One region of the Kitasatospora sp. NPDC058444 genome, then DNA from elsewhere that is predicted to be linked to it. Evidence: riboswitches for the same ligand, from Rfam matches in the RefSeq annotation. Region 1 holds a riboswitch; the other holds the start of a gene.
The links. Region 1 has a riboswitch for cobalamin ahead of ACFWP2_RS05390 (ribonucleoside-diphosphate reductase subunit alpha). Riboswitches for the same ligand answer to the same signal wherever they lie in the genome.
Positions count from the first base shown of each region.

Region 2: it holds a riboswitch for cobalamin, as region 1 does, so the genes downstream of both, metE (5-methyltetrahydropteroyltriglutamate--homocysteine S-methyltransferase) here and ACFWP2_RS05390 (ribonucleoside-diphosphate reductase subunit alpha) in region 1, are expected to answer to the same signal.

Region 1 is NZ_JBHXLL010000003.1:187,312-201,355, reverse strand. It holds gene ACFWP2_RS05445 (HD-GYP domain-containing protein) at 1-571, shown strand, start outside; gene ACFWP2_RS05440 (HD-GYP domain-containing protein) at 733-2,082, shown strand; gene ACFWP2_RS05435 (tetratricopeptide repeat protein) at 2,492-3,484, shown strand; gene def (peptide deformylase) at 3,528-4,169, shown strand; gene ACFWP2_RS05425 (NAD-dependent epimerase/dehydratase family protein) at 4,266-5,249, opposite strand; gene ACFWP2_RS05420 (ferritin-like protein) at 5,389-6,447, opposite strand; gene ACFWP2_RS05415 (hypothetical protein) at 6,605-6,880, opposite strand; gene ACFWP2_RS05410 (ATP-binding protein) at 6,877-7,314, opposite strand; gene ACFWP2_RS05405 (helix-turn-helix domain-containing protein) at 7,548-8,402, shown strand; gene ACFWP2_RS05400 (DUF397 domain-containing protein) at 8,430-8,639, shown strand; gene ACFWP2_RS05395 (ribonucleotide-diphosphate reductase subunit beta) at 8,702-9,718, opposite strand; gene ACFWP2_RS05390 (ribonucleoside-diphosphate reductase subunit alpha) at 9,718-12,129, opposite strand; cobalamin riboswitch at 12,322-12,454, opposite strand; gene ACFWP2_RS05385 (hypothetical protein) at 12,797-13,747, shown strand; gene ACFWP2_RS05380 (glycoside hydrolase family 26 protein) at 13,929-14,044, shown strand, end outside.
Region 2 is NZ_JBHXLL010000075.1:1,674-15,717, forward strand. It holds gene ACFWP2_RS38645 (hypothetical protein) at 1-40, opposite strand, end outside; gene ACFWP2_RS38650 (CsbD family protein) at 46-219, opposite strand; gene ACFWP2_RS38655 (DUF6328 family protein) at 484-1,077, opposite strand; gene ACFWP2_RS38660 (sigma-70 family RNA polymerase sigma factor) at 1,194-1,850, shown strand; gene ACFWP2_RS38665 (helix-turn-helix transcriptional regulator) at 1,793-2,086, opposite strand; gene ACFWP2_RS38670 (STAS domain-containing protein) at 2,245-2,913, shown strand; gene ACFWP2_RS38675 (SRPBCC family protein) at 2,987-3,286, shown strand; partial or broken gene ACFWP2_RS38680 (hypothetical protein) at 3,741-4,010, opposite strand; cobalamin riboswitch at 4,042-4,264, shown strand; gene metE (5-methyltetrahydropteroyltriglutamate--homocysteine S-methyltransferase) at 4,427-6,742, shown strand; partial or broken gene ACFWP2_RS38690 (short-chain fatty acyl-CoA regulator family protein) at 6,900-7,379, shown strand; gene ACFWP2_RS38695 (ATP-binding protein) at 7,505-8,995, opposite strand; gene ACFWP2_RS38700 (response regulator transcription factor) at 8,995-9,717, opposite strand; gene ACFWP2_RS38705 (alpha/beta fold hydrolase) at 9,802-11,388, opposite strand; gene ACFWP2_RS38710 (NB-ARC domain-containing protein) at 12,665-14,044, shown strand, end outside.

The DNA.
Region 1 (14,044 bases):
GGCCGAACGGCTGCGCACCCTGCGCTTCGCCGGCATCCTGCACGACGTCGGCAAGCTCGGGGTGGCCACCGAGCTGCTGCGCAGAAACGGTCCCCTCACCGAGGAGGAGCGCCGGGCGGTGGAGATCCACCCGGTGTACGGGTACGAGCTGGTGCGCGGGATCGACTTCCTCCGCGAGGCGCACGCCGGAATCCTGCACCACCACGAGCGGATGGACGGCCGGGGCTACCCGAGCGGGCTGGCCGGCGAGCAGATCCCCGAGTTCGCCCGGATCATCTCGGTCGCCGACGCCTTCGACTCGATGACCTCCACCCGCTCCTACCGGCGCGGCCGCCCGGTCGGCGAGGCGGTCACGGAGCTGGAGCGCTGCTCGGGCAGCCAGTTCGACCCGGTGATGGTGCGGGCGCTGATCGGCGCGCTGGCCGAGCACGACTGGCAGCCGGTGGTGCACCCGGAGGACTGCATCGAGGCGGTGCCGGACATCCCGCTCGGGGTGCCCGAGCCCGCCCGGGCGGCGCCGGGCCGGGTACCGCCCCAGGGCGAGGGCGTCCCCGCGGCCGGGCAGCCGTGAGGGCCACCGGGCGCGGGGCCCGGGGGCGGGCGGCCGGCGGTGCGGGCGGTGGCGTCGACGGGGCCGGTCGGGCCGGTGCCGGGCGAGGGTTCTCCGGGCGTGCGGTGTTCGGGCGTGCGGTGTTCGGGCCGGGGGCGTTCGGCCCCCGGACGCTGCGGCGCGTGCTCCTCGGCCGTACGCCCTGCGGGCGCACCGCGCGCGCGGTGCACGCGGCGGCCGCCGCCCTGCTGGTGCTCGCGCTGGGCGCCGTCGCGGTGCGCGGGATCGCGGAGCCCGGCGTCGTCCTGGCGTTCACCGCGCTGATCGCGCTCGGCGAGTGCGTCCGCATCACCCTTCCGGGGGATCGGGAACAGGCGCCCATCGGGGCGGCCGGCGCGCTGGCGTACGCCCTGCTCGGGCCGCTGCGCGGAGTGCCGACCGCGCACGGGACGCTCCAGGTGGTCGCGGTGACCGGGGCCGGCCTGCTGCTGGGCTGGCTGGGCTGCCTCGTGCTGCCGCGCCTCGTCCTGCCGCGCCGGGTCCCGCCGGGCGGCCCCGGCCGTCCGTACGACCGCCCGCCCTGGGCCGACCCGGCCCGCCGCGACGGCGCCGCCCGCCGACTGCTCGCCGTCGGCTTCGCGGCCGCCGTCTTCCAGCCGCTCTACAACGGCGGCACCGTCGACCGCTTCTCGCCCGAGGGCCCGGCGTACGGGGCGTTCCTGACCGCCGTCGCCGCGCTGGCCGCGCTCTGCGACGCGACCCTGGCGGCCCTGCTGCGCCGCTCCGGCGGCGGGCTGCGGTTCCCGGCCGCGCTGGAGGACGAGCTGCGCTCGCTGTTCGGCATCGGCTCGGCGATCGTCGCCACCGGGATGCTGGTCAGCCTCGCGGCCGGCGAGGTCGGGCTGTGGGCCCTGCCGCTGTTCTGCACCCCGTTGCTGCTCGCCCAGGTGTCCTTCCGGCGCGCCGCCGCCGTGCGGGCCACCACCGGGCAGACCATCGCCAGCCTCGCCCGGGCCACCGAGGTGGCCGGCTACACCCCGCACGGGCACGCGCGCAGGGTCGCGGACACGGCGTGCGCGCTCGGCCGCGAGCTGGGTATGGGCACCCGCGAGCTCGCCCTGTTGGAGTACGCCGCGCTGATGCACGACGTCGGCCAGCTCTCCCTGGTCGAACCGGTGCCGGACGGCGCCACCGCCCTGCTGCCCGGTGCCGAGCAGCAGCGGATCGCCCGCCTCGGCAGCGAGGTGATCAGCCGCACCGGGGTGCCCCGGCAGGTCGCCGAGCAGGTCGCCCGGCTGGCCGACCCCCACCCCGGACCCGCCACCGGCGAGGGGCCGGTGCCGCTCGCCTCCCGGATCATCCGGGTCGCCAACGCCCACGACGACCTGCTCACGGCGGCCCGCGGCCGCGGCGTCGGCGAGGCCGTCGGGCGGCTGGAGGCCCTGGAGGCGCTGCGGCTGGGCCGCGGCCGGGTCTACGACGCCCGCGTGGTGGACGCCCTCGCCAGGGTGGGCGGTCAGGCCCGCCGCTGAGGGGCCGGCCGGGGCGGCCGGCGGGCGGTGGGCCGGGGGCGGCCGGGGGGCGGTGGGCCGGGGGCGGCCGGGGGGGCGGTGGGCCGGGGGCGGCCGGGGGCGGCCGGGGGCGGCCGGAGGGCGGTGGGCCGGGGGTGCGCGGGGCTCGCACGGCAGGGGCCGTCCGCCACCGCCGCGGGCCCCGGGAACCGGGTGCAGGGCGTCAGGGGTTGAGCGGGTGGGATCGGACGGGCAGGCTGGGGAGGGGCGGACCCCAACCTCGGCGGTGGGGAGCGCGGGCGGGGGCGGGCGTGGTTGGATGCGGTCGTAGCGTGGAACACCGACCCGGGACACCGGGCCCGGAACGCCGTCCGAGGCGGTAGGGCACGGTGGCACGGGACTTGAGCGGACGACGACGGCAGGGACGAACGTGAGGATCTTCCACCGGGCACGGCACCGGCCGTCCGCCACCTGGCGGCAGACGACCGACCGGGCCTTCACGCTGATCGGCGACGGCCGCTACGAGGACGCCGGCGCGCTGCTGGTGATGGCCGCCGACCTGGAGCCGTGGCTCTCCGACTCCTGGTTCAACCTCGCCCTGCTGCACAAGTTCCGCCGGGACTGGGAGCAGGCCCGCTCGGCCGGCCTGCGTGCCGTCGCCCTGCTGGACCGCGAGCACGGCGCCCCGGACTGGTGGAACCTCGGCATCACCGCCACCGCCCTCCAGGACTGGCCGCTGGCCCGCCGCGCCTGGCAGGCGTACGGGCTGAAGCTGCCCGGTGGCCCCGGCGGGCAGCAGGACGGCCCGGTCAGCCTGGACCTCGGCACCACCCCGGTGCGGCTCTCCCCGGACGGCGAGTCCGAGGTGGTCTGGGGCCGCCGGCTGGACCCGGCCCGGATCGAGGTGCTGTCCATCCCGCTGCCCTCCTCCGGCCGCCGCTGGGGCGAGGTGGTGCTGCACGACGGCGCCCCGCACGGCGAGCGGGTCACCGACGGCGTCGCCTACCCGGTGTTCGACGAGATCGAGCTGTGGGCGCCCTCCCCGGTGCCGACCTACGTGGTGCTGCTCCAGGCCGCCACCGCCGGGGACCGGGACGCGCTGGAGCGGCTGGTCGCCGACGCCGGCTACGCGGCCGAGGACTGGACCTCCTCGGTGCGGCTGCTGTGCCGCGCCTGCTCGGAGAGCCGGATGGCCTCCGACGACGGCGTCGCCGCCCACCACGACCCGCACGACGACGGCGACGCCGCCCACCCCGGCCACCTCAGCCACCTCAGCCAGGGCGGCGCCGCCGGGATGTCCTGGCTGGTCGAGCGCGAGTGCGGGATCGCCGCCCCGGCCCACCTGGTGCGCGTCCTGCTGGACCGCTGGGTCGCGGCCGCCCCGGGAAGCCGGGCTTACCGGGACCTCGAAGAAGTGTGCTGAGTACCCTGGTGAGGTAACGCGTAGACCTATGGAAGCGGAAGACATGGCGGAGCAGGCCGAGCAGCACGAGCACGAGCACGACGTGGAGGGGACGGCGCCCGAGACGCCCGTGAAGGTGATCGGTGAGGAGCCCGACCTCAGCAAGGGCACCGCACGCCCGATCACCGTCGTCGGCAACCCGGTGCTGCACCGCGAGGTCAAGGACGTCACCGCCTTCGACGGCGAGCTGTCCGCGCTGATCGACGACATGTTCCAGTCGATGTACGCCGCCGAGGGCGTCGGCCTCGCCGCCAACCAGATCGGCGTCGACCTCAAGGTCTTCGTCTACGACTGCCCGGACGACGAGGGCGTGCGCCACATCGGCCACGTGATCAACCCCGTGCTGGAGGAGTACCCGGCCGACCGCCGCCGCGTCCTGGACGACAGCAACGAGGGCTGCCTCTCCGTCCCCACCGCCTACGCCGAGCTGGCCCGCCCGGACTACGCCGCCGTCACCGGCGTCGACAAGGACGGCACGCCGATCCGCGTCGAGGGCACCGGCTTCTTCGCCCGCTGCCTCCTGCACGAGACCGACCACCTCTACGGCACCCTCTACATCGACAAGCTGTCGAAGCGGGACCGCAAGGACGCCCTGAAGCAGATGGCCGAGGGCACCCCGAAGTACGCGACCGTGCCGAACGCGTAGTCGCACGTCGCACCGAACGCCGCCGCCCCGTACGGGAGTTCCGTACGGGGCGGCGGCGTTCCCGTGTGCGGGCCCGCCGCGGACCCGGCTCGTGGGTCAGGACTCGCCGTGCTGGCCGCGGGAGAAGATGGTCGGGCTGCCGGGGAGCTCCGGATTCGCGCCGAGGTGGTCGGCCAGGTCGCGCACCCCCTCGACCAGCGAGACCGACGGCCGGTATCCCAGGCCCTGGAGCTTGGAGATGTCGCCGACCAGCCGGTAGGTGTCGTCCTCGATCTCCGGGATCACGCTGACCTCCGGCGTCTTGCCGGTGGCCTCCCCGATCGTGTCGACGAGCTCGCGCATCGACACCTCCGTGCCGGAGCCGATGTTGAACACCTCGCCCAGGTCGGCCCGGTCGGCGATCGTCAGCAACCCCTGGACCAGGTCGGTGACATGGACGAAGTCGCGGGTCTTCCGGTCGATGTCGCCCACGATCTGGATGGGTCGGTGGTTGAGGTGCCAGCGCAGGAAACGGCCGACCTCGACCATCGCCTCGTGCGGGTTCTCCCCCGGTCCGTAGACGCAGAAGGGGCGGCCGACCACCACCGGGAGGCCGCAGGCGCGGTGGAGTGCCAGGCAGGTGATCTCGCCGCTGAGTTTGGACGCGCCGTACGGCACGAAGGGGCGGGTCGGGTGGTCCTCGTCCATGGGGAATTTCCGGGGCGTTCCGTAGACGGACGCGGACGAGACGTAGACGACCCGACGGACGGGCGCCTTGAGGAGGGCCTCGGCGAAGATCAGCGTGCCGAGTGCGTTGATCTCGAAGTCGAGGCGCGGTTGCGTCACCGACAACGTGCCGTTCGCGTTCGCGGCGACGTGGAAGACCAGGTCCGCGTCGTCCACGGCCTCGGCGACGGCGTCGACCTCGCGGATGTCCAGCAGGTGCAGGGTGGTCCCGGACGGCGCCGAGATGCTCGTGGCCGTCCGGGCGTTGTCGATGATCGACACCTCTTTCCCCAGGAAGAGAAGAGCGCTGGTCAGGTGCCTTCCGACGAAACCCAATCCGCCCGACACCAATACCTTGTCGTATTCTTCGAGCATATATTCGATATATCAGGCCTCGAACACATTCGCGATCCGGGTATTCGGAACCGCGTCCGTTCGGGTGAAATATCGGGCGGACAGGTGTGGGGCCGGCGTGGACCTGTCCGCACCGGCCCTCGGCCTCGGTGAAGGACTCCTACTGGACGAAGAGCCACTCCGGGCCGTAGGTGAGGTGGGGGTCGCCGGGGAGTCTGATGGCGTTCAACTCCTGCGCCATGCCGCCCAGATCGGTCATGTTCCCGATCGCGGTGAACAGCCGGTCCCTGTCGCCGCCCCAGGCCTTCTGGAGATTGTCCAACATGGCGCTGTACGTGGTGTTGAAGTCGCGCAGCCGGTCGGCGGTGGCCTGGTCGGGCACGTTGGCGGGGTCGTTGGCCCAGCCGCCGGCGGGGACGCGGGCGACGGGCGCGGTGACCGGGAGCGGGACGTCGGGGCCGGTGAACTCGAACCGTCCCGTCGTGGGGTTCTTCACGAGCTTCTTGCCGACGGCGATCTCCTTGAAGGCGTAGTAGTGGGCGAGCTCGCCCGGCTCGCCGAAGAACGGGTTGTCCGGGGAGGCGTCGGTGCCCTCGCCCTGGGTCTGGATGATGTTGATCGCCTTCAGGACGTCGTCGATGGTGTTCATCGCCACGACGTCGTTGCCGGCGCCGTGGCCGATCGCCCCGAGCGGGAAGGTCACCTGGTTGTGCCCGGTCAGCAGGTGCGCGTACCTCGGGAAGACGTCGGCGATGCGCTGGTAGAACCTGCCGATCGTGTTGCCGTCGGCCGCGAAGGCGAGCGGGTTCTCGGGCTTCTCGATGTCCGCGAAGAGCGCGGCCGAGTCGCGGGTCAGCCCGCTGAGGAAGACCTCCAGCCCCGGGTTGACGCCACCCGGCAGCTCTCCGGGGTACTTGGGGACGGTGAGCGGGTCCGTGAGGACGACGGTGCCACCGATGCTGGTGAGCATGTTGCAGACCAGGCCGAAGTGCGACATCTCGTCGAAGACGATCTCGCGGATCGCGCTGCGGACCGGGTTGCCGTCGTCCGGATCGGTGATCGACCAGAGGGCGGTCGCGTAGGGCGGGATGGTGGAGAGCTCCAGCATGATCGCCCGCTGGAGCGCCTCCCTGAGCTCCTGCTCGGTCCAGTCCTCCTCGGCGATGCCCATGAGCTGGACGATCGCGTCGCTCTCGTAGTCCAGGATGCCGGTCGTCACGACGTACCCCTTTCGTTCGGCTGTGCGCCGGACCGTAGTCGGGGGTCGGTCGTCCGTCTGCGTGGAATGCCGGTGCGGCCCGGGAGTTCATCCGGACGGGCGCGCGTGGACCTGCGGCCGCCCCGCCCGGCGTGAAAGCCGGGCGGGGCGGGGGAGTTCAGGGCCGGGCGGTGGTGGTGATGGTGATCAGGTGGGCGGTCCAGTCGGTCATGCCGCCGACGTAGAGGGTGACGCTCCAGCTGTCGTTGCGGGCGAGGCAGTTGGCGACGCCCTCGCCGCCGCCGGGCCCGATGCAGAGCCGGATGAAGTCGCGGTGGGCTTCGCGGATCGGGAGGGCGCGGACGCTCTCCCAGAGGACGGGCAGGGCGTGGTCGAGGCTGGGGAAGTCGGCGGGGAGCATGATGCCGGCGATCCCGGCCCGGACGGTGCTCACGCGGCGGCCCGCTCGGGGGAGGCGTGGCACCAGACGAACTTGCCGATGCCGCCCTCGCGCGGGCAGCAGCCCCACTGGGTGGCCAGCTGCTGGACGAGCCGCAGGCCCCGGCCGGTCTCGGTGGAGGTGGAGGCGGGCCGGAGGGAGGGCTTCTCACTGTCGGCGTCGTGCACCTCGATGCGGAGGGTGTCGTCCGGGGAGAGCCGGAAGCGGACGAAGATCAGCCGGTCACGCGGGGCGCGGGCGTGCTGGACGGCGTTGGTGACCAGCTCGCTGACCAGCAACTCCCCGGTGAAGACGAGGAGTTCGCCGGAGGGGTGGGGGAGGAGGAAGTCGTGGAGCTCCCAGCGGGCCGCGCGGGGGGCCTTGCGGTGCCGGGGCAGCCAGCAGGTCCGCTCGGCGGGGAGGGGGGAGGGGGAGAGGTCTTCAGGCATGGCGGGGCCACCTATGGAGTGTGCAGGTGAGAGTGGCTGAAGAAGGCATGGGGATGCCCGGTGGTGAGCCCCACCGAAATCACGCTGTGTGGCAGTGCTCACTACTCCAGGTAGCATGCACCCGAGTTGGTGCAACCTGCAAGCGAAACAACTGCAACGATGCAGATCTGGTTACGCTGGATTGACGAACCGTCACAAGGCACACTGTGGCCGTAAGGTGAGAGGACTTCTGCATGGCTGATGAATCGAAGCCGACTGTCCGTGCCCGGCGACTCGGCTCGGAGCTTCGCCGCCTTCGTGAGATTGCGGGCAAGGGGACGGAGGATGCGGCGAAGGCCCTCGCTTGTTCCCGCGCCAAGATCAGCCGCATAGAGACCGGGGTCTCGGGCGTTCGTCGGCTGGACCTCGGGATCCTGCTGGATCTATACGGGGTGGGCGTCAAGGAGCGTGAAGCTCTGGAGAAGTTGGCGCGGGAGAGCAGGAAGCGCGGCTGGTGGCACGACTACGGCGACACCATCCCGTCGGCGTATGTCGATGTTCTCGGGCTGGAAGATGACGCTCGCTACATCCGTATGTGGCAGACCATGGTTGTGCCGGGCTTGTTGCAGACGAAGCGCTACGCTCGCGCCCTGCTCGAAGCCAACCCCGCTGCGGTTCGACCGGAGCGCATCGACCAGCTGGTCGAGATCCGTATGGAGCGGAAGGAAGTTCTCGCGAAGCCGGATCCGGCCCGATTCTGGGCGATCATCTGGGAGCCTGCGCTCAGGTGCCCGGTGGGAGGGGTGAAGGTCCACAAGGAGCAGTTGGAACATCTCGCGGAGATGGCGCAGCTCCCCAACGTCACCTTGCAAGTGGTGCCGCTGGAGGTCGGTGCGACTGCCGGCGCATGTGGCGCCTTCGTGATGTACGGCTTCTCTGACTCACCTACTCCCGGCGCGGTGTTCCTGGAAACCCTGACAAGCAGCCACTATCTGGAGCAGCAGGGCGAACTGGATGGCTATGGGCTGGTCTTCGAATACTTGCGATCGGCTGCTCTGAACCCCAAGGAGTCGCTGGATATGATCGCGGCCATCGCCGCGGCGACATGACGATGAGATCAGAAGAGGTGTGAGCGCGTGACTGTGCCGGACAGTGCCACTCAGGGGTGGCGCAAGAGCAGCTATAGCGCCCAGGCGAACGAGTGTGTGGAGACCCGGCCGTTGATGGTGGGTGGGATGGCTGTCCGGGACTCGAAGGACTCAGGTGGGCCAGCTCTGGCGTTCGCTTCCGATGCCTGGTCGTCCTTCCTCGCCGGGGTCAAGTCCGGGGAGTTTTCGACCGACTGAAACAACAGCGGTGCCCCGCACGGGCTGTGGCCGTGCGGGGCACCTCTGTCGTTTCGTGCCTTTTAGAAGTCGTCGTCGAAGGCGACGGTGCCCTCGACGGCCACCTGGTACGCCGACACCCGGCGCTCGAAGAAGTTGGTCAGCTCCTGGACGTTCTGGAGCTCCATGAAGCCGAACGGGTTCGTCGACCCGTAGCGGATCGGCAGACCCAGGCGTGCGAGGCGCTGATCCGCCACGGCCTCCAGGTACTCCCGCATCGAGGCGGTGTTCATGCCGGGCAGGCCGTCACCGCACAGGTCCTGGGCGAACTGGAGCTCGGCCTCGACGGCTTCCTCCAGCATCTCCGTGACCTGCTTGGCCATCTCGTCGTCGAAGAGGTCGGGCTCCTCCTCGCGGACGGTGTCCACCACCGACATCGCGAAGTCCATGTGCATGGACTCGTCGCGGAACACCCAGTTCGTACCGGTCGCGAGGCCGTGCAGCAGGCCCCGGCTCCGGAACCAGTACACGTAGGCGAAGGCGCCGTAGAAGAACAGGCCCTCGACGCACGCGGCGAAGCAGATCAGGTTCAGGAGGAACGCGCGGCGGTCCTCCTTGGTCTGCAGCGACTCGATGTGGTCGACCGCGTTCATGTACTTGAAGCAGAACTGCGCCTTCTGGCGGATGGAGGGGATGTTCTCCACCGCGGCGAAGGCCGCGTTGCGGTCCTCCGGGTCGGGCAGGTAGGTGTCGAGCAGCGTCAGGTAGAACTGGACGTGCACGGCCTCCTCGAACAGCTGCCGCGAGAGGTACAGCCGCGCCTCGGGCGAGTTGATGTGCTTGTAGAGGCTCAGCACCACGTTGTTGGAGACGATCGAGTCGCCCGTCGCGAAGAACGCGACCAGCCGGCCGATCAGGTGGCGCTCGCCCTCGCTGAGCTTCGCCAGGTCGGCGACGTCGGAGTGCAGGTCCACCTCCTCGACGGTCCAGGTGTTCTTGATGGCGTCCCGGTACCGGTCGTAGAACGACGGGTAGCGCATCGGGCGCAGGGTCAGCTCGAAGCCGGGGTCGAGCAGCATCTTCTGGCGGTCGTCGGACATTACTGGCAGGCCTCGCAGGACTCGGGGTTCTCCAGGGAGCAGGCGAGGGCGGCTTCCTGCTCCGGGGTGAGGGTCGGGGTGTTCACGGGCACGGGCGCCGGCGCGGCGGCGCGGGCGGTGCCGGACGCGGCCTGGGCGATGCGGGTGGCCGGGCGCGAACGCAGGTAGTAGGTGGTCTTCAGACCGACCTTCCACGCGTAGGCGTACATCGAGCTGAGCTTGCCGATGGTCGGCGCCGCCATGAACAGGTTCAGGGACTGGCTCTGGTCCAGGTACGGCATGCGGGCCGCGGCCAGGTCGATCAGCGCGCGCTGCGGCAGCTCCCAGGCCGTCCGGTACAGCGAACGCACCTCGGCGGGCAGCCAGTTCAGCTCCTGCACCGAGCCGTTGGCGTCGCGCAGGGCGTCGCGGGTCTGCTGGTCCCAGACGCCGAGCTCCTTGAGCTCGCGCACCAGGTACGGGTTGACCTGGAGGAACTCGCCGGACAGCGTCTCGCGCTTGAACAGGTTGGACACCTGCGGCTCGATGCACTCGTACACGCCGGCGATGGAGGCGATGGTCGCGGTCGGCGCGATCGCCAGCAGCAGCGAGTTGCGCAGGCCGGTCTCGGCGATCCGGGCGCGCAGCGCCGTCCAGCGGTCGGCCCACTGCGGGGCGGCCGTCGGGAAGTGGTCGATGTGCAGCTCGCCGCGGGCGGCGCGGGTCTCGCCGTACGCCTCGTGGCGGCCCAGCTGCTCGGCCAGGTCGGCGGAGCGCTCGTACGCGGTGAGCATGATGCGCTCGGCGATCAGCGTCGACAGGACCTTCGCCTCGGCCGAGTCGAAGTCGATCCGCAGCTTGAAGAAGACGTCCTGCAGGCCCATCACGCCGAGGCCGACCGGCCGCCAGCGGGAGTTGGAGGTGCCGGCCTCGGTGGTCGGGTAGAAGTTGATGTCCACCACGCGGTCGAGGAACGTCACGGCCGTACGGACGGTGGCGTCGAGGCGCTCCCAGTCCATCGCGCCGATCAGATCACCGGCCGAAGCCCCGGCGGCGACGTGGGCGCCCAGGTTGACCGAGCCCAGGTTGCAGACGGCGGTCTCGGAGTCGTCCGTGACCTCCAGGATCTCGGTGCACAGGTTGGAGGAGTGCACCGTGCGGCCCGGCAGCGCGGTCTGGTTGGCGGCGCGGTTGGAGGCGTCCTTGAAGGTCATCCAGCCGTTGCCGGTCTGCGCGAGGGTGCGCATCATGCGGGCGTACAGGGTCTGCGCCGGGATGGTGCGCACGGCCTTGCCGGCCAGCTCGGCCTTGCGGTAGGCCTCGTCGAACTCCTCGCCCCACAGGTCGACCAGCTCGGGCACGTCGGCCGGGGAGAACAGCGACCAGTCGGCGTTGGCGTTGACCCGGCGCATGAACTCGTCCGGGATCCAGTGCGCCAGGTTGAGGTTGTGGGTGCGGCGGGCCTCTTCGCCGGTGTTGTCGCGGAGCTCCAGGAACTCCTCGATGTCGGCGTGCCAGGTCTCCAGGTAGACGCAGGCCGCGCCCTTGCGGCGGCCGCCCTGGTTGACGGCGGCGACCGAGGAGTCGAGGGTGCGCAGGAACGGCACGATGCCGTTGGACTTGCCGTTGGTGCCGCGGATCAGGCTGCCGCGCGAGCGGATGCGCGAGTAGGACAGGCCGATGCCGCCGGCGTGCTTGGACAGGCGGGCGATCTGCGCGTAGCGGTTGTAGATCGAGTCCAGGTTGTCCAGCGGCGAGTCGAGCAGGTAGCAGCTCGACATCTGCGGGTGGCGGGTGCCGGAGTTGAAGAGCGTCGGCGAGGACGTCAGGTACTCCAGGCGGCTCATCAGGCCGTACAGCTCGGCCACCTCGCGCACCGACTGCTCGCTGTCGCCGACCGCCAGGCCACAGGCGACGCGGAGCAGGAAGTGCTGCGGGGTCTCGATCACCTTGCGGGTGATCGGGTGGCGCAGCAGGTAGCGGGACTGCACGGTGCGCAGGCCGAAGTACTCGAAGCGGTCGTCGCCCGCGGTGTCGATCAGCGCGTCCAGGGCGGCGGCGTGCTTGGCGACGAAGTCCGCGGTGGTGTCGCCGATCAGGCCCTCGGCGTGGCCGACGGCGATCGAGGCGGAGAAGGACACCGAGCCCTGGCTGTTCGCCTCGTCGACGATCTCCAGGGCGAGCAGGCGGGCGGCGAGCTTCGAGTACTGGGGGTCCTCGGCGATCATCGACGCGGCGGCGTCCACGGCCAGCCCGCGCAGCTCGGCGAAGTCCGAGCCGGCGTGGCGGCCGCGCAGCGCGGCGGCGGCGACATGGCCGGGGTCGACCTCGGTGAGGTCGGTGCTGCGGTCGGTGAGCAGCCGCAGCAGGGCGCCGCCGGGGTCGGAGACCGTCGGGTCGGTGAAGGCGGTACCGGAGCCCTGAGTGGGCAGGGTGGCTGAGGCGGCGGTGGTCAAGGCGCTCTCTCCTGGCGGCGATCGGCGGCGGTGATCGGGGGCCACCGGGCCGATCGGGGCAGGGGAGCACGGCACGAACGCAGACGGCGTCGCGCGACGGTGACTCCCCGGCCCGCCCGCGAGGCCCGGAGGGGTACTGCTCGTGCCGGCGCGGCCTCTGCGGGAGGGCCGTGGCGCACACTGTTCGGCAGGTCATCGGACTCGCGGTACGGCTGCTGGAGCCGCCCGCACACCGCTGCGGGGCAGTCCCGGATTCGCACCGGGTTCCCCTGCATCGACAGCAGTAGCGAGCATACATGTAGTGGTGTCTCCCTGAAGCGACCCCAGATGTAGTACGGCGTCGCGTGTCGGAGTGATGACCGGTGGTACCAGAAATGTGGCGGGTGGCGGCTGTCACAGGCCCCGGAACCGGGCCGCGGCGTCCTGGTTTCGATACGGAATGGTCACCGGGAGGACCGGCCGTCACGGGGATGCCCTACGATCTGGGCGCATGAGCGACGGAACTGGCGTACCTGGGCAGGGGCCGCAGGGAACGCCTCCCGCCGGGCCGGGGGGCGCACAGAGTCAGCAGCCGGTGGCACCTGGTCCGGTGCCGCCGCCGAGCGGGGGTTTCGGGCCGCCTCCGGCCTCGTACGGGCCGGTCGTGCCGTCGGCGCAGCCGGTCCCGCAGCCCATCCCGCCGGTGCCGCACCCGGCCGCGCCGCCGCAGCCGGGCCCGCCGGTCGGGCAGCCGCAGCCGAACCCCCAGCCCCAGTGGCACCTCCAGCAGCAGCCCCAGCAGCCGGGCCCGCCGCAGCGGGTCGAGCCGGACTGGGACGCGCTGGCGGACCGCAACGAGGCCGACGGCAAGCGCCGTCGCCGGATGAAGGTCATCGGCGTGGTGGCCGCGGTCGCCGTGGTGGGCAGCCTGGTCGCCGGCGGTGTGGTGCTGTTCAAGGGCAAGAAGGACAACGGCTCCGCGACGGTCACCAAGACCACCCCGCCGACCGCCCCGCCGAGCACCTCCGGCACCCCGAGCGGCCAGCCGGACGACCCGGCGAAGCCGATCTGGGAGGCCACCACCGATCCGGCGCCGCAGGACGCGGGAGCGCTGTTCTCCGCGCTCCAGGTGACGATCAACGGCGCCACCTGGAACCGGACCGTGGTGTCGCTGGACTCGCCGTGCTGGGACGGGAACTCGACGACCGGCGGGCTGGGCAAGGTGCTCGGCGACCAGGGGTGCCAGCAGGTGCTCCGGGCGACGTACGTCTCCGGTGACAGCGCGGTCACCGTCGGGGTGGCGGTCTTCGACCACAGGATCCAGGCCGAGACCGCGCTGAAGAACTTCACCGGACAGCTCAAGGGCGCGCCCGCGGCCGGAGCCCCGGCCTTCTGCGCCGCCGCCGGCTGCACGGGTACGCACAACAGCCTGGGCCGGTACGGCTACTTCACGGTCGAGGGCTCGGCGAAGGGCGGCAACGGCCCGGACGCCACGGCCACCGCGGCGGCTCCCGGGTTCGCCGAGCACGTGAAGGGGCAACTGCTCAGGCGCGCCAAGGCGGCGTCCTCGGCCGCGCCCGGCGTCCAGGGCACCCCGCCGGCCACGGCGGGCTGACCCGCCGTGACGTCCCCGCCGGCGAGGCCGGCGGGCTGACCCGCCGTGACCCCGCGGTCCCGGCGGGTCCGTTCACGGGGGGCCGGGGGAATGTGGCAGGCTCTCGGAACAGTCATTTCGCATGCGTGTTCCGGTTGCGTCCGTGGGGGGCGGCGCCGGCGAGCAACCGGAGGAGCGGTCCGTGGCCCTGCCCAGAGCCCTGCGCGGCAAGCCCGCCGTCCTGGCCGCGGCCGGGATCGTGGTCGCCGCGGGAGCGGTCGTCCTGCTGGACCACGACGGCAGGGCCGACGTCGAACA
Region 2 (14,044 bases), on a different contig from region 1:
CCGGGGGGTCCTTCGGGACGGGCTGGTCCTGGTCGGTCATCCCGCTCAGTCCTTTCCGGCGTCCTTGATCTTCTCGGCGGCCTGCTTCAGGTCGCTCTTGATCTGCTTGCCCCGGCCCTCGGCCTCGACCACGCGGTCGCCCGTCGCCCGCCCGGTGGCCTCCTTGACCTTGCCCTGGGCCTTCTCCGCGGCGTTGCGCAGCTTGTCCTGGGTACCCATCTCACGACTCCTCTCGGTGGTGGAACGCTTTCGTTCCGGTGCCGCGTCTGCCCGGAACCCGATGTTTCATGCCGATTCATCACGGATCGCCGGACCGGGACCGCCGCCGGAGCCGGGTGCCCCCGCCAACAAGACGGACTCCGAAGGCCGTTGACGCGTACTCCGAGGCTCCCGTTCTGCCGTGGACCGGGGCGCGGGCCCGGCCGATGCCGGCTGTGGCGCCGGTGATGACCACGGTGCGGGGCTTCTGCGGTGTGCGGATTCTCATGAGGGGCGTCCGGCTCGCGGATCCCCGCCGAAACCCGGTGGACGGGGATCGGTATCGGGATCGTCCGATGGTGGCCTGCGCCCGTTCCTGCGGCGCAGGTGCCGGACGGGTATCAGCAGCCAGCAGCACACGTACCAGAGCATGACGCCCCCGGTGATCCAGCCGGCCAGTGCCGACCCGGTGGCAACCCGCAGCAGGAGCAGCAGGGCCGAGCTGATGGTCAGCGCCAGCAGGAGGAGCCCGATGGCCACCAACCTGCTCGCAGCGTCGACCAGTTGGGGTTTCAGGCGGTGGCCGGCGAAGATCCGGTGGTAGGCCACCGGGGCTGCCAGCGAGCCGGTCGCCAGCGCCCCGAGGATGACCGTGGTGACGTAGAGCCCCCGGTCGAAGCCGCCGAGCTGGCCGAAGCGGGGCATGAACACGACGCTCAGCAGGAATCCGAACAGCACTTGGGAGCCGGTCTGGGCCACCCGGACCTCCTGGAGCAGGTCGGTCCAGCGGCGGTCCGCTCGTTCGTCGGAGGTCTCGCGCCGTCCCGAACGGCGACGACGCCTGGGCCGGCTCTCGCGACCGGTGTCCGGTTCCGTCACGGGGACCGCCTCCGACGCCAGGTCCCCCGGTCGGGATCCGGGCGTGTCGGGATCGTCATGGGGCACCTTCGTCCGGGGCGCGGTCCGGGCACGCTCGGTGGTCGCGCGCCCGTCGTGTGGGGGCGACTACCCGAACGAATAGGGAGAAAACGGAAGAAAGACCGGCGACCGACGACGAGAGCGGCAGCGCCCTGCTCGACCGGCTCGGTGGCTGCGACCAGGGCATCGAGCTCGCCGACTTCCGGATCTCGGTGCGCCCGCTGCTGGCCCGGTTGCCGGAGCGCGAACAGACCGTCCTCAAGCTGAGGTTCTGGGACGGCTGGACGCAGTCGCGGATAGCGGAGCGGATCGGCGTCTCCCAGATGCACGTCTCCCGGCTGCTCGCCGCCACGCTCGCCCGGCTGCGGGACGAACTGGAGGACCGGGACGCCCCCGGCTGGACCGACGGAAGAGCCGGAAGAGCCGGACTGACCAACCCGCCGTGGGGCGTTCTCCGGCCCGGGCGCGATCCACCACAGGGTGTGAATGGCGAAGCCCGCGCCGCCGAGGACGAGTGCGACCAGCAGGATGAGGCCGAGGACGAGCACGGCAGTCCGCTTCCGATGGTGGAGCGGGGGCTCTCGGCAAGCGCGTGTGCCCCTTCGGGCCCAGTTCACACGTGGTCCCGGTCGACACGTGCTCCCGGGCCGGGAGGGCGTTCCGGCCCCGGGCGGCGTCAGCGCAGGAGGGTGGCGAGGAGCTCGGCGATGGTGGGGCCGGCGTCGGCGGGGTGACGCAGCTGCTTGCTGGTGATGACGCTGTAGTGGTTGGTGCGGCCGCGGCGCTCGTGGGTGAGGTACCCGGCTTGTTCGAGGTCGACGATGATGCGTTGGACGGCGCGTTCGGTGAGCAGGCAGCTGGTGGCGATGTCGCGCACACGGATGCCCGGGTCGCGGGCGATCTGGACCAGCACACGGGCGTGGTTGGTCAGGAAGGTCCAGTGCCGCTCGGTCGACGTGCCGTTGTCCATTCCTCCACGATAGGACGTCCGTTTCACGGCCGCTGAAACACGACAGCGGATTCGTGCAATGGTTGACATGTCTGGCGGACGGGCGAAGAGTGGAGGAGCCACGGTCCGCACAAGCGTCCGTCGCGGAGTCGCGCGGCGCCGCGTCTGGAGATGGTTCGATGGACCCGATCAGCAGGCAGGGGCTGGAACGGCTCGGATCCGTGTTGGCCGAACGCCTCGGCCCGCCCTGCGAGGCCGGTGAACAGGGCGTCTGCGCCTGTGCGGAACCACTGCGCCGGCAGGTGTGCCGTTCGATCACAAGCATCGACGCCTACCTGGTGTCGCTCCAAGCCGGCGAACGCACTGCCGTAGGCCTTCGCGAGCAGGCGCTCGATCTGTGGCGTGACCTGGAGCGCATCGCCTCCGCAGGAGCTGAGCGGGAAGCCCCCGAGAGTGGCGCCGGGGTGCCCGTGTCGCCGAGCCCTCCGCTCGAGGAGGAGGCGGTCCCGCCCTGTCTGACGTCGGAGGCCGTCCGGGTCGGTGGCGCGTTCGTGTGCTCCTTCACCGGCGACATGATCCTGGACAGCGAGCCCGTCGCGGCCCGGGCACTCGACGCCGCGCTCGGTAGGCGTCCCGTCCTGCTCGCGGTCGACCTGGCGGGTGTGGAGCTGTTCACCTCCACCGGCCTCAACCTGCTTCTCGGTGCCCGTCGGCGCGCGTTGGCGGACGGAGTCCGGCTGGTGCTGGTCGCTCCGTCCAGGCGGACGCTGCGGGTCCTGGAACTCACCGACACCGCCGGGCTGTTCGACGTCCACGCCACCATCGAGGATGCCCTCCGGGACACATGATTGGGCCGGCGGTGCTGGGGCAGGCGCACGGTGCGGCCGGGATGCCCCGGACGCACCGTGAGAGGAGACCCGGATGAGCATGGTGAAGGAGTCCGTGGACGTGGATGTCCCCGTGCACACCGCCTACAACCAGTGGACGCTGTTCGAGGAGTTCCCGCGCTTCATGGAGGGCGTCGACTCGGTGACCCAGCTGGACGACCGTCACAACCACTGGCGGACCAGCATCGGTGGTCCCGACGGCCGGTCGACGGCCCGGGGCCATGCCGGATCAGGAACCTCCGATCCGGCGTGGCCTCGGGCCCGACGGGTGCCCGCCGAGCCCGGGTACGCGTTCGCGCACCCGAGGAATCCCTCGGACCAGGAGAAGACATGACCCGGCACGGCAAGGTCCTGGCGATCCGGCACGCCGGCGACGAGGAGGCGCGGCTCTTCCCGGCCGTACGGGCCCTGGCCGCGAGGCCGAACCGCGCGACCTCGCGGCCAGGGCACGGGAGACCAAGGAGGCCTCGACCGGCCGGCCCGCCACCAGCCGCCCGCTCAACGCCCCGGGGACCGCCTGCCGCCTCCCGGGCGCTCGGCCGCCGAGCGGATGCGGGACTTCCCGACCCCGGGCGGACCGACCCCGCGCAGCTCCTGAATGCCCTGTCGTGGACAGCTGACCCGCATGGTGTCCTCGACCTGCCGAGCCGGACGGACGACTGATCAGGCGTCGGTCCTCCCCGCCCATTCCAGGAGCCCCAGGCACTGAGCTTGTCGTCGCTGCCGGTGATAGCCAGGCTGTGGTTGCCGTCGGCCGCGATCCGGGAGACGCCGCCGGACCAGCCGCCCTGTACGTCGACCGGGGTGTTGCGGTTGATCGTGCTGTTGTCGCCGAGCTGGCCGGTGGCGTTGTAGCCCCAGGCCTTGACCGCGCAGTGCCGCTGGTCGGCTTGGTGCTGCTGTTCGGCGGGCCGACCAGGGCGAGGTTGTGGTCGGCTCCGGCGGCGATGATCGCGGACATTCGCGCCGCGCCCTGCCACGCACGCCGGGCACCTCGCCGCGCACCTGACCGTCGGCCGCCAGCCGCGACGGGGTCTCATCATGCGGACATGTTCCATGATCTCCGCGTCAGTCCCGGCTGTTTGCGCATAAGCTGATCAGGCAGTTGGTTCGCCCTGTCCGCCAGGCAGGCGCGTCGCAAGAGGGAACCCGGTGGGAATCCGGGACTGCCCCGCAGCGGTGAGTGGGAACGACCGCCGTCATACGCACTGGGCCCGGGAGGGTCTGGGAAGCGACGGCCAGTAGGTGTCCGCCCTTCATGGGGTGGGCGTGCCCGCGAGTCCGAAGACCTGCCACTGCCCGCACGCAGACGACCTGCGTTGCGGCTATCCGGTGACCTCGTGGGCGGGTCGGCGACCATACCAGGCGGATCAGGCCCGTACGTCTCGTGACGGCCGCCGCCCGGTTCGTCATCCCTTCGCGCCCTCGCCCGTCCCCGGGTACTTGAGGAGACAGACTCGCGAAGGAGAGTCCCTTGACGACGAAGTCCGCAGCAGCGGCGTCCGTGGCCACCGTGTACGGCTACCCCCGCCAGGGCCGGGGCCGGGAGCTCAAGAAGGCCATCGAGGGGTACTGGAAGGGCACGGTCACCGCCGACGCCCTGCTGGCCACCGCCGCCGACCTGCGCCGCGGGAACTGGCAGCAGCTCGCCGACTCCGGCATCGCGGAGGTCCCGACCGGGGACTTCTCGCTCTACGACCACGTGCTGGACACGACCGTGGCCCTCGGCGCGATCCCGGCCCGCCACCGGGAGGCCGTCGAGGCCGATGCGCTGGACGGCTACTTCGCCATGGCACGCGGCACCCAGGACGTCGCACCACTGGAGATGACCAAGTGGTTCGACACCAACTACCACTACCTGGTGCCGGAGTTGGGCCCGGACACGGTGTTCGCCGCGAACCCGGCCAAGGCGGTCGGTGAGCTGCGCGAGGCGCTGCTGCGCGGCCACCGCGCCCGGCCGGTGCTGGTCGGGCCGGTGACCTACCTGCTGCTGGCGAAGCCGGCGCCCGGGGTGGCCGCCGACTTCCGGCCGATCACCCTGCTGGACCGCCTGCTGCCGGTGTACGCCCAGCTGCTGGCCGAGTTGCGGGCCGCCGGCGCCGGGTGGGTGCAGCTGGACGAGCCAGCGCTCGTGCAGGACCGCACCCCGGCCGAGCTCAACGCGGCCGCCCGGGCCTACCGCGAGCTGGGTGCTCTCGCCGAGCGGCCCAAGCTGCTGGTCGCCAGCTACTTCGACCGGCTCGGCGAGGCGCTCCCGGTGCTGGCCAAGGCCCCGGTCGAGGGCCTGGCCCTGGACTTCACCGGCCCGGCCGCCGCCAACCTGGAGGACCTCGCCGCAGTGGGCGGACTGCCCGGCAAGCGGCTGGTCGCCGGGGTGATCGACGGCCGCAACGTCTGGATCAACGACCTGGAGAAGTCGCTCTCCACCCTGGCCACCCTGCTCGGCCTCGCCGACCGGGTCGACGTCGCGCCCTCCTGCTCGCTGCTGCACGTGCCGATCGACGCAACCCTCGAACGCGACATCGACCCGCAGATCGCCCGCTGGCTGGCCTTCGCCAAGCAGAAGGCAGCCGAGACGGCGCTGCTCGCCCGCGGTCTGCGCGAGGGCACCGGCGCGATCACCGCCGAACTCGCCGCCAACCGCGCCGACCTCGCCTCCCGCGCCACCTCCCCGATCACCCGCGACCCCGCCGTCCGTGCCCGCGCCGCCGCCGTCACCGCCGATGACACCCGCCGCGCCCAGCCCTACCCCGTACGGGCCGAGGCCCAGCGCGCCCGGCTCGGCCTGCCGCTGCTGCCGACCACCACCATCGGCTCCTTCCCGCAGACCACCGAACTGCGCACCGCCCGGGCCGATCTGACGGCGGGTCGGATCGGCGCCCCGGCCTACCGGGAGCGGATGGAGGCCGAGGTGCGGGAGGTCATCGCGTACCAGGAGAAGGCCGGCCTGGACGTCCTGGTCCACGGTGAGCCCGAGCGCAACGACATGGTCCAGTACTTCGCCGAGCAGCTCACCGGCTACCTCGCCACCCGGCACGGCTGGGTGCAGTCCTACGGCAGCCGGTACGTGCGCCCGCCGGTCCTCGCCGGGGACATCTCCCGGCCGAACCCGATGACCGTCGACTGGTTCCGCTACGCGCAGGGCCTGACCGACCGCCCGGTCAAGGGAATGCTCACCGGCCCGGTCACCATGCTCGCCTGGTCCTTCGTCCGCGACGACCAGCCGCTTGCCGACACCGCCCGGCAGGTCGCCCTCGCCCTGCGCGAGGAGGTCACCGACCTGGAGGCGGCCGGCGCGGCCGTCGTCCAGGTCGACGAACCGGCGCTGCGCGAGACCCTGCCGTTGCGCGCCGCCGCCCGCCCGGCCTACCTGGACTGGGCCACCGAGGCCTTCCGGCTGGCCACCTCCGGCGTCCGCGCCGACACCCAGATCCACACCCACATGTGCTACGCCGAGTTCGGCGCGATCATGACCGCGATCGACGAACTCGACGCCGACGTCATCTCGTTGGAGGCCACCCGCTCCCACATGGAGGTCGCCGGCGAACTCGCCGAGGCCGGCTACCCGCGCGAGGTCGGCCCCGGCGTCTGGGACATCCACTCCCCGCGCGTCCCCGGCACCGAGGAGGTCGTCTCCCTCCTGCGGGCCGGGCTCGCCGCGATCCCGGCCGAGCGGCTCTGGGTCAACCCCGACTGCGGCCTGAAGACCCGCGGCTGGCCGGAGACCCGCGCCTCCCTGGACAGCCTGGTCGCCGCCGCCCGCCGCCTGCGCGAGGAACTCGCCGACTGACGCACCGACGCGAGACCGAACGGGCGGGTGCAGACCGTGTGCTGCACCCGCCCCGGTGGTTCGCCCCGTCGAGGAGAGAAGAGGGTGCGTCGCACCATGGCACGTCCTGCCGGGCGCAAGATCTTCGCCCACGCCAAGCTGCGCCGGCTGTTCCGGCCTGCGCGGGGTGCCGTTCTCCTTCGTGCGCGTCGACCGGGCCGGGAACGTCTCCAAGCGGCAGTCCGCCACCGCCTTCCACTTCTCCCGCACCGGCGGCACCTGCCCGCTCTGGAACGTCTACGACGCCTTCGCCGCACCCGGCCGGGTCCACGTCCAGGTCGCCGTCATGCCCGACGGCCGTCGCTACCTCTGGACCGCCCGCGCCGTCACCCGCTCACCCGGCGGCTGGGGCCGCCCCGGCAAGACCTTCGCCATCGGCCTCGGCTGCGAGATCCGCCACGCCGGACGACTGGTGTACTCGGCCGGCCTCGACCTCGGCGACGAGAGCGCCGCCACCCCGATCGGCCTCGGCTGTAAGGTCTGCGAACGCCCGGCCTGCCCGCAGCGCTCCGCCCCGGCCATCGGCCGCCCACTGGCCGTCGACGAGCGCACCAGCACCTTCGTCCCCTACGCGGCGCTGCCCGGTCCTCAGGACTGAGGGCCGGGAGCGGAACTCCGGTGGACCTTCGGCGCCGTCGTGTCCCGCAGCGCTGCCCCTTCCGCGGAGCGGGTCCGACGGCCGACCGCCGCAGGCGCACCGGTCCGGTCCGCGGCGCGGTGTGATCACCAGGACTGTGTCGCTCGCCCCGGCCCCCTCCAGGACCGGCCGGGAAGGGGGCCGGGCTCATGGGCAGGGCGCGGACCGCGTTGTCGCGTGGCCTGGTGCCCCCTGTGGACGTGGGTGCGGGACGGTTCCGCAGGCTCGTCAGCGCGAGGCGGCGCCTGGCTCCCCGACGGGCGGTCGGTGCTGAGGGGCCGGCGGCAGGTGGAAGCCGACCTCGGCGCCGCCGCCGGGGGCGGCGGTCGGAAGACGGTGCCGCCGTCCGCGGCGACGAGGTCGTGGACGATGGCCAGGCCCAGCCCCGAGCCCGGGGTGGCCTGGGTACCGGCGGCGCGGAAGAAGCGCTCGAAGACGGCCTGCCGGTCGCCGGGGGCGATGCCGGGCCCGTGGTCGCGCACGGACAACCGGGTGCCGACGACCCGGATCTCCACCGGGGTGCCGTCCGGGCTGAACTTGACGGCGTTGCCCACCAGGTTGTCCACGCAGCGTTGCAGTGCGCGTGGGCGGGCCAGCACCGGTACGGGGCCCTCGACGGTGACGGCGATCTCGCGGCCGGTACGGCGGCGGAATCGCCGGGCGCTGTCCTCGGCGACGGCCGGCAGGTCGAGCGGTTCCGGGTCCTCCGCGTTCTGTCTGTCTGTGGCCAACTCGACCAGCTCGCGAACGATTTCATCGAGTGCGACGGTCTCGGTGACCAGGGTGGCGAGGATCTGCTCCTCGTCCTCGGGGGCGAGCCGGCCGCGGGCCCGCTGGAGGAGTTCGGCGCAGCCGCGCACCGAGGTCAGCGGGGTGCGAAGCTCGTGGCTGGCGTCCTGGACCAGGCGCTGTTGCTGCTCGCGGGAGCGGCGCAGTGCGCCGACCATCGACTCGAAGGCCCGGGTGAGGCCGCCGACCTCGTCGCGTCCGGCGGCGGGTAGTGGGGTGGCCAGGTCGCGGGTGGTGGTGATGTGTTCGGCGGCGCGGGCCAGGCGCCGCACCGGTCGCAGGATCCGGCCGATGACGAGCCAGCTGAGCAGGGCGCAGGAGGCCGCCGCGGCCGCGCTGGTGACGGTGATCCGTTGCAGGAACGCCTCGTCGACCTCGGCGGCCCCGGCGTAGGTCTGGCCGACCATCACCGCTCCCTGTCCGTCGGGGCGGGCCCGGGTGAGGAGGCCGTAGGGGGTGCCGTCGACGGTGACGTCCTCCTGGTGGGAGCCCTGACCGGTGCGGGCCACCTCCAGGGCGCGGGCCGAGACGGGCAGCGCGGGGCCGCCTGGGGTCAGCGGGCGCGCGGTGCCGTCGGCGGGCAACAACTGTTCGACGGTGTCAGGCCTGGCGGGCGGCAGGCGCCCGAGATCCAGGGCGGCGAGCGCGGTGTCGGCCCGGTCCTGGAGGCTCCGGTCGAGCTGGTCGGAGACCAGGGTGCTGACGCCGCGGTAGGCGGCGGTGACGGGCACCGCGATCGCCAGCAGGACGGAGGCGAGGACGACGAGGCCGATCCTGGTGCGCAGCATCAGGCGGTCCTGGCGGTGTAGCCGACGTTGCGCACGGTGTGGAGCAGCCGGGGCTCGCCGTCCTCCTCGGTCTTGCGCCGCAGGTAGCCGACGTAGACGTCGAGCGAGCGCGAGTCGGTGTCGAAGTCGTAGCCCCAGATGCGCTGGTAGATCTGGTGGCGGGTCAGGACGGTGCCCTGATTGCGGAGGAGCAGCTCCAGCAGGTCGAACTCGGTCTTGGTCAGGTCGAGCCGGCGGGTGCCGCGGTGGGCCAGGCGGGCGGCGGGGTCGAGGGCGAGGTCGGCGAGGGCGAGGCGGGCACTGCCGGTGTCCTCGCTGTCCTCGGCGCGGGGAGGCTCGGTGCGGCGCAGGAGGGCGCGTATCCGGGCCAGCAGTTCCTCGGTGGCGAAGGGTTTGGCGAGGTAGTCGTCGGCGCCCGCGTCCAGCCCGGCGACCCGGTCGCCGAGCTGGTGGCGGGCGGTGAGGACCAGGACGGGCAGGCGGTCGCCGCGCCGGCGCAGCATCCGGCACAGCGCGAGGCCGTCGAGGCGGGGCATGACCACGTCCACCACCGCGAGGTCGGGGCGCCGGTGCTCCAGGAGTTCCAGGGCCTCCTGGCCGTCGGCGGTGGTGAGCACCCGGTAGCCCTCGAAGCGCAGCAGGTGGTCGAGGGTGCTGCGGACGCCGGGGTCGTCCTCGACGACCAGGATGGTGCGCCGGGCGGTGGCGGTGGGATCTGTCATGGCGTCATTTTCGCTGGTGGCGGGTGTGGTCATTCCGGTCGGGTGTGGCGGGTCAGCGGGTCAGCGCGTCAGCGGGTCAGCGGGTCAGTGCGGGACGGGGACGACGGTGACCGGCGGGATCTGCGCCAGGCAGGAGGTGTCGCCGACCTCGCCGGTGCGGATGAAGCTGCCGGAGATCTCCAGCGCGCAGCCGGTGGACTCCATCTCCGGGAGGTGTCCGCTGTTGGGTACCGAGACGAAGGAGCTGTGGAGGAACTGGGCCGCCGACAGGCGGGAGTTGACCTCGGGGGTGTTGGTGTCGAGGTCTCCGGAGAGCACCAGGACGGGCACGTCGGGCAGGTTCTCGAGGTCGGTCGACTGCGGGCGGGCGGTGCCCCGGCGCGGCCAGTTCAGGCAGTTGTCCCCGCCGTCGGTCTGGCCTGCGGCCCAGCCCTCGGGGCTGAAGGCCCCGAAGTCGGCCGGGTCGGCGGCGGCCAGGGCGGCGCGGTACTGGCGGCGGCGCTCCGGCACCGGGGCGTCCGGGTCCCAGGTGCGGACGTAGTCGTTGCAGGTGACGGCCAGGAAGGAGGCCTGGTCCTCGGAACCGGTGCCCTCCATCTCGCCGCGCACCAGGGCGGACAGCGGCCCCTCGTCGCCTGCTGCGAAGGCGTGCAGAGCGGCGGGCAGGGCACCGAGCAGCCCGGGCTCCCCGGGGTGCAGGCCGATGCCGCGGGTCGCCGGCTCGTACATCAGGTCGGCGAGCTTGTCCTCGGTGAACAGCACGGTCCGCCGCTCGCCACCGACCGTGGCGGTCACCTTCAGCGGGCGGGTGCGCAGCTGCTCGGTGACGGCGGCGAGGTCGTGCACCGCGGTGTCCGGATCGCAGGCGCCGCTGCGCTCGCAGATCCGGCGCAGCGTCAGGGAGACCTGCTGGGCGCCGGGCCGGGCCAGGGAGTCGAAGGCGACCGGGTAGGCACCGGACAGCACCATCTTCTCGACCCGCTCGGGGTGGCGATCGGCGTAGACCGGCATCAGGTAGGTGCCGTACGACATCCCGTACAGCACCAGCTCGGGGGCGCCCAGGCGCTCGCGGGCAGCGTCGATGTCGTCGGCGGTGGCGGCGCTGGTGTAGCCGCGGGCACGCGGGCCGAGCTCCTCGGCGCACTCGGCGACGGCCTCGCGCTGGCCGGCCCGCGGGGCCCAGCGGTACTCGGCCTCGGTGACGTCGCAGGGCAGCCGGCCGGAGCGTCCGGTGCCGCGCGGGTCCAGCAGCAGCACGTCGTAGTCGTCCAGCACCCCCTGCAGCGCGCCGGCCACCTGCTCGGCGCGGTCGATCAGGGTCTCGCCGGGGCCGCCGGGGTTGAGCGCGACGGTGCCCAGCGCCGGGCCGGGGCGGCCGTGGCGCACCACCGCGTAGCTCACGTCGATGCCGCCCAGGCGCGGCTCGTCGGCGACCAGCGGGCGGCGCATGGTCGTGCAGTCGACCCGGTGCCCGGGGACGGACGGGCACCATGCGGGTCGGCCCTGGGCGTCGGCGGCGGAGGCCTGCGCGGCGGGGGCGCCGGTGAGGGGCAGTGCGGCTGCCAGTACGGCCAGGGCCGTGGCCGCCAAGGTGCCGCGCCTCTTCGCGCTGTTCGTGCTCGTGCCCGCGTCCGTGCCCGTGTTCGTGCCCGTGTTCGTGCTCGTCGTCATCGCCGTGCCCTCCGTGCGTCCTGCGGTCGGTGTGGGTACGACTGTGCCGGGCATCCGTCAGCCGCTCGGCAGAGCGACGGCAAAGGCGTGTAAGAAACCCGCAGGAGGCGTAGGCCCCTCAGCCGGTTCCCCTGGCGGCTCTGCCCGTAGCGAGTCTGCGGCGGGCAGAGGCGGGGCGGGCATCCCCTGGAGGCGACCGCTGGCTTGGCTACGATGTGCCCTCCTTGACGCAGTGGTCGGGTGGGGCAGGTGGGAACTGTCAGCGGGTGCCGGGGCGGACGAGTATCTCGGAGGGCGGCCGGCTCCTGGGCGATCAGGTGGGCGACGGTCAGGTACGGGGGCACGGTGGTCTCCGCGGAGCGGTGTGCCCGGCCGGGTGGTGGGGCGGAGAGGCTGTTGCGGGTTGAGCGGGTTGAGCGGGTTGAGCGGGTTGAGCGGGTTGAGCGGGTTGAGCGGGTTGAGCCGGGAACTGAACTTCGGGACGTACACCGAGGAGTGGAAGGCCGGCCAGCGCGCGCTCGCCCCGGCGTCGCTGCGGCACCTCGACTCTTCGACGAGTCCGGCCCCGATGCATCCCGGTACGGGTGCGCTCCGTACCGGTGAGCTCGGGGCCGGACTCGGGCGCAATGGAGGCGCAGCCCGCGATTCGTCCTCGCGAGCCCCGCCTGGTATCACACCGTTACCTGCGCTGGCAGCAGTGCTTGTTGCGGTTGATGGAGGTGTGCCCCTCAGCGCTGCTGCGGAGTTCTGATCAGCTGATCAGGGGATCACCGTCACGGTGATTGTGATGTCAAGCCGCAGCTGTGACGAGAGGTGAACCTGGATAGCACTCTCCGTCACGCATTATCGCCAACGGGAAGTTGAGGCGTCGCCGGGCGAGGGCCGGTTACCAAGGGCTGTCCCGTAATTGATCTTGGGCGTCTCGGGCGCGGGTCGAGGGTGAGCTCGCCGCCGCGTGGCCGGCGGTGTGGGATGACCAGGCCGGTGCCGGGTAGCCGTCGTCGGCGATCGTCGTGGTCCGACCGACCATGTCCTTGGTGTTGGATTCCTCCCAGCCCTGACGCCGGTCCCCGCCCCGGCCTCGAAGTCATGCTGTCCGGGCTGGGGGCCGCGCCCTCTGTGCGTTGACTGGCGCGGACGGCTGTTCATTCAACTGTTATGTCAACAACCTCCAAGCAAAGCAGGCTAGTTGGCACACTTGCAGTGGGTGGATAGTTACATCGCCAGCTTGCCCTGTGGGTTGGCTGGCCATCATCGGTGGCGAACGGTTGGGTGGTTGGTCACTATCGACGAGTCGGCTGCTCAGACGCCTGTCGATGCGCAACACGCGCAGGGTGTGCAGATTGGCGACGGGGGTGTTCAGGTCAACGTGTTCGCCGCGCGTCCGCGGGTTTTCCGTCCGTGGATGGCGCCCGCTCTGCCCGGCCCGGTGATACCGCGGCCTGACCATTACGCGGCACTGTTCGACGGGGTGACGCGGAACGACGCGGGGCCGACCACGCTGGTCACAGCCGTCGAAGGTGCGGGCGGCTTCGGCAAGACGACCCTGGCCGCACTTCTCTGCCAGGACCCCCGGGTGATCGAGCGCTTCGCTGGTGGGTTGCTGTGGGTTACGGTGGGGGAGCAGCGGCATGGCGCGCGATTGGCCGAACTGATCGGCGGGCTATGTGAGATGCTCTCCGGAGATGGGGTGAAGACTGCCGATCCTCAAGTCGCCGGAGGGCGACTCGGTGAACTGCTGGACGCCCGCGACGCCACTCTCATGGTGATCGACGACGTATGGCGGCCCGAGCAGCTGACACCGTTCATGATCGGTGGGCGGCCCTGCCGTCGCCTCGTCACCACCCGGAACTCGGGGGTCGCGCCTCGGAGGGGAGTGTCTGTCCTCGTGGATGTGATGACCGCCGATCAGGCGATCGGTGTACTGACCGAAGGTGTAGGCGACGTGCCCCGGGATCTCCTTGGGAAGCTCGTCACCGCCACGGGCCGCTGGCCGCTGTTGCTGAGTCTGGTGAACGCCGCGCTGCTCGACCAACTCGCAGCAGGGGCCGATGTACGTCAGGCGGTGCAGTGGGTGCTGCAGCAGCTGCATAGTGGTGGACCCGCCATGTTCGACCTGGATCCCGGCGATGAGGACAACCGGAGCCACGCAATCGCGGCGACCGTGGATGTCAGCCTGGCGCTGCTGACACCTCACGAACGGGACCGCTACCTCGATCTCGTTGTCATCCCCACGGATACCAGCTTGCCGGCGGAGATCCTCTTCCGCCTGTGGCGCACGACGGGAGGGCTCTCGGCGTCCGAGGCCGAGAAGCTGCGTGCGCGGCTTGTTCGCCTAAGGCTCGTCCAGCCCGGTTGGCTGGACGGCGCTCCGGCAGTCCGGCTGCACGACATCCTCGGCGCCTTCCTGCGCTACAGGCTGACGGATGAAGAGCTCGAGGCCCGACACGAGTTGATGGTCCGCACGGCCGCGCACCTGCTGCCCGCGTCCGCAGAGCGGCGAACGCAGTGGTGGTCGATGCCTCGGGATGCCACTTACTTATGGCACCATCTGCCCTACCATCTGGCGCGTTCCGGCCGTACCGAGGAGCGTGAGTCGCTGGTATGCGACCTCCGGTGGGTGGCGGCGAAGGCGGCGAACCTGGGTTCATCTGTG